3 regions of the Fictibacillus sp. WQ 8-8 genome follow, and region 1 is predicted to be linked to each of the others. Evidence: riboswitches for the same ligand, from Rfam matches in the RefSeq annotation. Region 1 holds a riboswitch; each other region holds the start of a gene.
What was found. Region 1 has a riboswitch for S-adenosylmethionine ahead of M1K46_RS18920 (ABC transporter ATP-binding protein). Riboswitches for the same ligand answer to the same signal wherever they lie in the genome.
Positions count from the first base shown of each region.

Region 1 (2,271 bases):
AATAATGATGATAAAAACGGGAAATGCCAATCCTCGTGCCCAATGGGATAGAAATGGGTTTTTCCTCTGTTTTTTTGATGCTGTTTCCTTGATGCTTTGTTTTCGTTCTACAGTCGTTCTCGTTAATACCCCAGTCTGATTGCTCATTTTTTCATCTCCTTTATATCGTTATCGGACGGTTGCTGCTCGCTCGCTTTCCTCCACTTTTTCAAATTCACTCAATACCCGCTGTCGTATTTCCTGGAAAGCAAGATCTGTTTTTCTCCGTGGATGAGGCAGTTCAATCGGTATGACCTCCCTGACTGTGCCTGGCCGGGGATTCATGATCACTACAGTGCTGGCGAGATAAATGGCCTCATCGATGTCGTGAGTCACAAATATCATCGTCGTCCGATTCTTCTGCCAGATATTGAGCAGTACCTTTTGCATATGTGACCGGGTAAAGGCATCCAACGCTCCAAATGGTTCATCTAAGAGAAGAATCTTAGGATTTCTAAGCAGGGCTCTTGCGATGGATACCCGCTGTGCCATTCCTCCCGACAGCTCTTTTGGATAGGCATTTTCAAAGTCCTCCAACCGTACCAGCTTAATCAGCTCGCGAACTTTTTCTTGTGTAGCACTTTCTTTCACAGGCAAGTTGGCCGCGATATTTTTTTCCACGGTCAGCCAGGGAAACAGCCTGGGTTCTTGAAAAATAAACCCTTTATCAATGCTCGGCCCGGATACTTTTTGGTTATCCAGCAATACAGAGCCCTCATGCCTTGTATCCAATCCAGCAATTATTTTTAATAATGTGCTTTTTCCGCAGCCGCTCGGGCCGATCACTGTAATAAATTCTCCTTGATTCACATCGAGATCTATTTGCTCAAGTGCTTTTGTCACGCCTTTTCCTGTTTCAAAACTCCGATTGAGTTTACTAATTTGCAGTAAAGTCATATCATATCTCCCTTCTTCCCTGCGTTTTTGCAAAAAGAAAACAACCGGAACCCTCCTTTTTAAGGAAAGCCTCCGGTTGTCCGGTCGACGAAACGTTTTGAACATTTGCAGCGAATAAAATTCCCCCTTTCAAACGGAAACAGTTTATGAAAAAAAGAAAACCAAAAGGCCATGTCTGCTAATGTTGAGACACGGCCTTTGGTTTACCAATCAGCTGCACGATATTTTTTTACTCAATAAAAAACTTCCTCTTACATCTCATGGACGTGTAAGAAGAAGTTAAATAGCGTTCTACTTCTCTTATCGTCCAAGCTGATGCTTGTTGGATTTGGCACAGTTCTCTCGTTAAAGAGTCCGCTGCCGAGGTTTCGCAGGGCCAATTCCCTCCACCTCTCAGAATAAGAAAAAATTTATGGAGTTTTTAATTCATATAATCCTCATCGGATTAATAGTTATTAAAACAGGTATGCAATGGAAAGTCAATAACTTTTTTGAAAAATCTAAATTTTATTTACGTGAATGCTTACTACATAAATCCAGCCGTCCTTCCTCATACTATCTTTTGGGAGGTTGTTTTGTTATGTTACTTTCATTGTTAACCGGTATGCTGCTGGCCGTACAGCCTGTCTATACGCCTGAGAGTATATCATTGATTCAGCAAGGCCAAACCATCGCAATTATTGATCGAAAAGACTTTATGGTCCCGCTGCCAGGTACGCCTATCATAGACGGTGAAAAATTCGAGTCGTTTGCTGCAAAATTGGAAGGTCAGGTTTACCGTCCGCCCCTTAATGCAAGAATTAATGATTTAGGAGGAATTACTCCTGGAGAAAATGGTTCCATGCTCTACAAAAAAGCGTTTAAAGAGCAATTCTATGCCAGCTTTTTCAGCAAGGGGCCTCATAAACTTGAAGTCCCTCTATTAACCGTCCACCCCAGGGTTGACAGTGAGCTGCTTGGAAATATCAGGACCAATCACCTTGCTCAGTATGTCACTTATTTTAACCGTTCTCATTCATCCAGGACCCATAATATTTCACTTGCCGCAAAAGCGATTGATAATCAAGTCGTGTTTCCTGGAGAGACCTTTTCCTTTAACGGGGTCGTAGGCAGACGGACTACGGACAAAGGGTACATGCGTGCACCTGTTATTGTTCGTGGAGAGCTTTCAGAGGGAGTTGGCGGAGGAATCTGCCAGGTCTCCTCTACTCTTTTTAATGCCGTGGACCGGGCTGGACTTCATATTGTGCAGCGTTTTTCACACAGCCGAAGTGTACCTTATGTTCCAAAAGGCAGGGATGCAACCGTAAGCTGGTACGGGCCTGATTTCCGTTT
Region 1 is NZ_JAMXKG010000009.1:99,217-101,487, forward strand. Features, by position in the region: gene M1K46_RS18915 (ABC transporter permease) at 1-147, opposite strand, end outside; gene M1K46_RS18920 (ABC transporter ATP-binding protein) at 169-936, opposite strand; SAM riboswitch class I at 1,234-1,341, opposite strand; gene M1K46_RS18925 (VanW family protein) at 1,517-2,271, shown strand, end outside.

Region 2 (2,271 bases), on a different contig from region 1:
GATGTAATCGAATATCCAGCTGTTCATCTATAGATTTCGGAATGGTTATCACTCCTTTTTTATTAATCTTTATATATTTGGCTCCCTTTACTTCGTTTATGGTATTGGCCTGAATGATGATTGAGTCGTCTTTTTTACATACAGTGAGGATGTCATTTTCTGTTATATTAAATTCCTCTCTCCAAACGGCAGGCAGCAAGATGACACGATTTTTACCAGGCATATAGTATTTATCTGTCTCAACTATCAACTGTCAGACTCCCTTAATTAGTAGTTTTTAATAAATATTACCATGCCTAACATTTTTTCAAACTGATAAAAACGTTTCAATTTTACTTAGAAGATTTAGGTTAAAAGCTTTTAATTGCTTAATTTCTGTGCGTAAACCGACTATTTACCTGCGAATATGGTAAATGGAACCAGTGTTTTCTGAAAACCTCTTTAAATACAGGACTAAAATCATCAGGTGAAAATGTAATAAAGGTAGGTGCTGATTGAGAAAAACAAAAAAAGAAAAAAGTATCTCATCGTTTATCAGAAGAGTTAGCCCTTTTACTAAAGTACGTCCCGAGTTTTAACTTTCGAGTACCTTACCAATACAGCCGCCAATGTAATAAAGGTTAATTGAAATTTTAAAAAAGCAATATTTTTTGAAATACCTATTGAAACATTCAGAATATTATTGTAGAGTATAAATTACAATTTGATACGTGATTTGTTTTCTTATCAAGAGAGGTAGAGGGAATGGCCCGATGATACCTCAGCAACCTTCAGCCGCGGATGGCTGAAAAGGTGCTAAATCCATCAAGTTCGTTAATGAACTTGAAAGATAAGAAGAACGACAATTGATATTTCTCAAAAGTCTTCTTCTTAGAAGGCTTTTTTTATTTTATTTATTAGGAGGATCTCCATGTATAAAACGGAAACAAAGCTTGCTCAGATCGGCAACCGAAGTGAAGACCGGACAGGATCAGTTAATCCGCCCGTTTATTTTTCAACCGCTTATCGCCATACCGGGATAGGAGAATCAAGCGGGTATGATTACATACGCACCGGCAATCCGACACGCCAGCTGCTTGAACAGGCGATCGCGGACCTGGAGGGAGCGGACCAAGGCTTTGCTTGCAGTTCGGGAATGGCCGCGATCGCCACCATCCTCTCCCTTTTTCAATCAGGGGATGAATGGATCGTATCCAGCGATTTATACGGCGGTACTTATCGGTTATTGGAAGAAGGCTATAAAAAATGGGGGCTGTCCTGTAAATACGCAGACACGGCGAATCCTCTTGAAATTAAACAGGCGATTACTGCGAATACCAAAGCGATTTTTCTGGAGACCCCGACAAATCCTTTAATGGAAACTTGTGATATCCAGGCGATTGCTTCTATTGGAAAGGAACATGATCTCCTCGTGATTGTAGACAATACATTCTACACGCCTTTGCTTCAAAAGCCGATTGAACTTGGGGCAGATATCGTCATCCATAGTGCAACAAAATATCTTGGGGGACACAACGATGTACTCGCAGGACTCGTTGCTGCAAAAGGAGAGAAATTATGTGAAGAATTGTCCTATCATCATAATGCTACGGGTGCCGTTTTAAGCCCTTTTGACGCCTGGCTGTTGATGAGAGGCATGAAAACCTTGGCATTAAGGATGAAAAAGCATGAAGAAAACGCAAAGGCGGTCGTCGGTTTTCTCCAAGAACATGAAGCTGTTACGGATGTGCTTTACCCAGGAAAAGGTGGAATGATTTCCTTCCGGCTTCGTAACGAAGAATGGATTCCCTGCTTTCTAAAAGGAATTTCACTGATCACATTTGCGGAAAGCTTGGGCGGTGTCGAAAGCTTCGTCACCTATCCGGCCACTCAGACCCATGCCGATATTCCGGATGACATTCGCATCAAGCGAGGGGTGTGCAACCGGCTCCTTCGGCTGTCTGTTGGAATTGAAGATGAAAATGACCTTATAGATGACTTATCGCAAGCACTTCAAATTGTTCAGAAGGAGGCAATCCCCCATGAGTGACTATTCCTGTTATAATTTTCAAACCAAATTGCTGCATCATAAGCATAAGACCGATCCGACAACTGGTGCGGTCAGTGTACCGATGCACCTTTCTTCAACGTTTCATCAGGAGGATCTCGACAGTTTCGGAAAATATGACTACAGCCGGTCAGCCAACCCGACAAGAGAAGCGTTGGAGGAGCAGATCGCTCTCTTGGAGGGAGGCTGCCGGGGATTCGCTTTCTCTTCAGGAATGGCCGCTA
Region 2 is NZ_JAMXKG010000005.1:3,669-5,939, reverse strand. Features, by position in the region: gene M1K46_RS11955 (hypothetical protein) at 1-250, opposite strand, end outside; SAM riboswitch class I at 721-836, shown strand; gene M1K46_RS11950 (methionine biosynthesis PLP-dependent protein) at 911-2,029, shown strand; gene metC (cystathionine beta-lyase) at 2,022-2,271, shown strand, end outside.
Region 2: it holds a riboswitch for S-adenosylmethionine, as region 1 does, so the genes downstream of both, M1K46_RS11950 (methionine biosynthesis PLP-dependent protein) here and M1K46_RS18920 (ABC transporter ATP-binding protein) in region 1, are expected to answer to the same signal.

Region 3 (2,271 bases), on a different contig from region 1:
ATAACAATTACTGGCCGCTTGGAACCGGACTGATGACCGCTAGTGCCTGCTCGAGATCATAGATAATATCATCAATCGTTTCAATGCCCACCGACAGCCTTACCATCTCAGGCGATACTCCTGCTCTAAGCTGCTCTTCCTCTGTCAGCTGCTGATGCGTAGTGCTTGCCGGATGGATGATTAATGATTTAGAATCACCGACATTCGCCAAGTGAGAGAATAACTTCACACTTTCAATGAGCTTTCTTCCTTCTTCTACCCCGCCTTTTACACCGAAAGTGAGGATGGCACCAGCACCTTTAGGCAAATATTTCTGCGCCAGCTCATTATACTTGTTATCTTCTAATCCAGGATAGTTCACCCAGTCCACAGCAGGATGTTCTTTTAAGTATTTCGCCACCTTCAGGGCATTTTCACTATGCCGTTCTACACGCAGTGCCAGCGTTTCAAGCCCTTGAATAAAGAGGAAGGAGTTAAACGGTGATACGCAAGAACCGAGGTCTCTGAGCAATTGGACACGCGCCTTGATAATATAAGCCAGCGGTCCGACTGCTTCCGTATAAACGACGCCATTATAGCTTTCATCCGGCTCCGTAAGTCCTGGGAATTTGCCGTTCGTCCAATCAAACTTACCGGAATCTATGATTAATCCTCCAATCGATGTGCCGTGTCCGCCAATGAATTTTGTAGCGGAATGAACGACAATGTCTGCTCCATGCTCGATCGGACGGCAAAGATATGGTGTTGCAAACGTATTGTCTACGATAAGCGGAACCCCTGCTTCATGAGCAATTTCTGCAATGGCTGAGATATCTGCCACGTCAATTTTCGGATTCCCGATCGTCTCGATGTAAACCGCTTTTGTCTTTTCAGTAATGGCATCACGGAAGGATTGAAGGTTATCCACTTCTGCAAATTTAAAATTGATTCCGAGCTTCGGAAGTGTATTCGCAAACAAGTTATACGTTCCGCCATATAGAGAGCCAGACGCTACAATTTCGTCACCTGCTCCCGCTATGTTTAAAATGGAATACGTAATCGCCGCCTGGCCGGATGCCACCGCCAGCGCTCCAACACCGCCTTCTAGCTTTGCAATCGTCTGTTCAAACGCATCCTGTGTCGGATTCATGATTCGGCTGTAAATGTTCCCAAACTCTTTTAAACCAAAAAGGTTGGCTGCGTGCTCCGTACTGTTGAATTGATAAGACGTTGTCTGGTAAATAGGAACCGCTCTCGCGCCTGTTGTCGGATCTACTTTCTGTCCCTCGTGCAATGAAACCGTCTCAAAACCATATTCTCTTTCTTCACTCATGTTCAATCTCTCCTTCTAAAATGTAGTGGTTTAAACAGAGGCAAGGATCTGAGTAAAATGTTAGCCAACAAGAAAAGCTGAAGTGCCCTGCTAAGGTCCGACAAGCGCTGGAGTTCTTCTCAAGCAACACGTTTTTTGTGTTGAGGGAGAAGAACGAAGATGACTAAGGATGAAAAGAAGATCTTACTTTTCATCTATCGAGGACCTTAGCTGAAAACTTAAGTTCATTTTCAGCATTGGGCACTGAAGCTGAACAATCAAAAAGACCTCTTCTAAAAGAAGAGGTCGCAGTTTTCACCGTCGGCTCTCATCTTTCAGAACATTTGCGTGTTCTGCTGAAATTAGCACCATGCATTTCTGCTGGTTGCCGGGTTTCATCGGGTCAGTCCCTCCACCTCTCTGGATAAGATACATCTGAATATTAAGTTATTTTGAATAATACTGAACTTTAATGTTGAAGTCAACCCTTTTTTTCACGATAAGGAAGGGGCAAAGTTTTTGGCACGCTCCCCCGGGCCGATGTTCGAAACTTTGCATTTTTTATTTTCTGCTGCAGTCAGCAATACCATATCGGTCTTCTGCCCTGCTCCAGTAAGAGAAAAAGTGTGGCCAGCGAGACGATGGAAAAAGAGATCACCCTCGATGAGCTCTACCTGACGTCCTTCGTGCGACAACAGAAGGAAAGAATAGAGGGCGGATGATCGTAAAAATCCAACAAAAAAATAAACCCTATTGGCGGATCAGCCAGTAGGGTTTATGCGTTTTTCTCTTCGGAAATCAAATATTTGCAATACGAGCCGCCTTTAGCAAGACATTCTGTGCGTTCCACATGGTCTGTACCGAGCATTCTCTGGAATAAAGAAAGCTCACATGAGCAGGCATTCTGATATTCATTTGCTACTTTGGCAATCGGGCAGTTGAATTCTTTTAATTCATACTGGCCGTCTTCTGTTTTTTCC
Region 3 is NZ_JAMXKG010000013.1:13,940-16,210, reverse strand. Features, by position in the region: gene M1K46_RS20445 (homocysteine synthase) at 8-1,312, opposite strand; SAM riboswitch class I at 1,617-1,722, opposite strand; gene M1K46_RS20440 (helix-turn-helix transcriptional regulator) at 2,067-2,271, opposite strand, start outside.
Region 3: it holds a riboswitch for S-adenosylmethionine, as region 1 does, so the genes downstream of both, M1K46_RS20445 (homocysteine synthase) here and M1K46_RS18920 (ABC transporter ATP-binding protein) in region 1, are expected to answer to the same signal.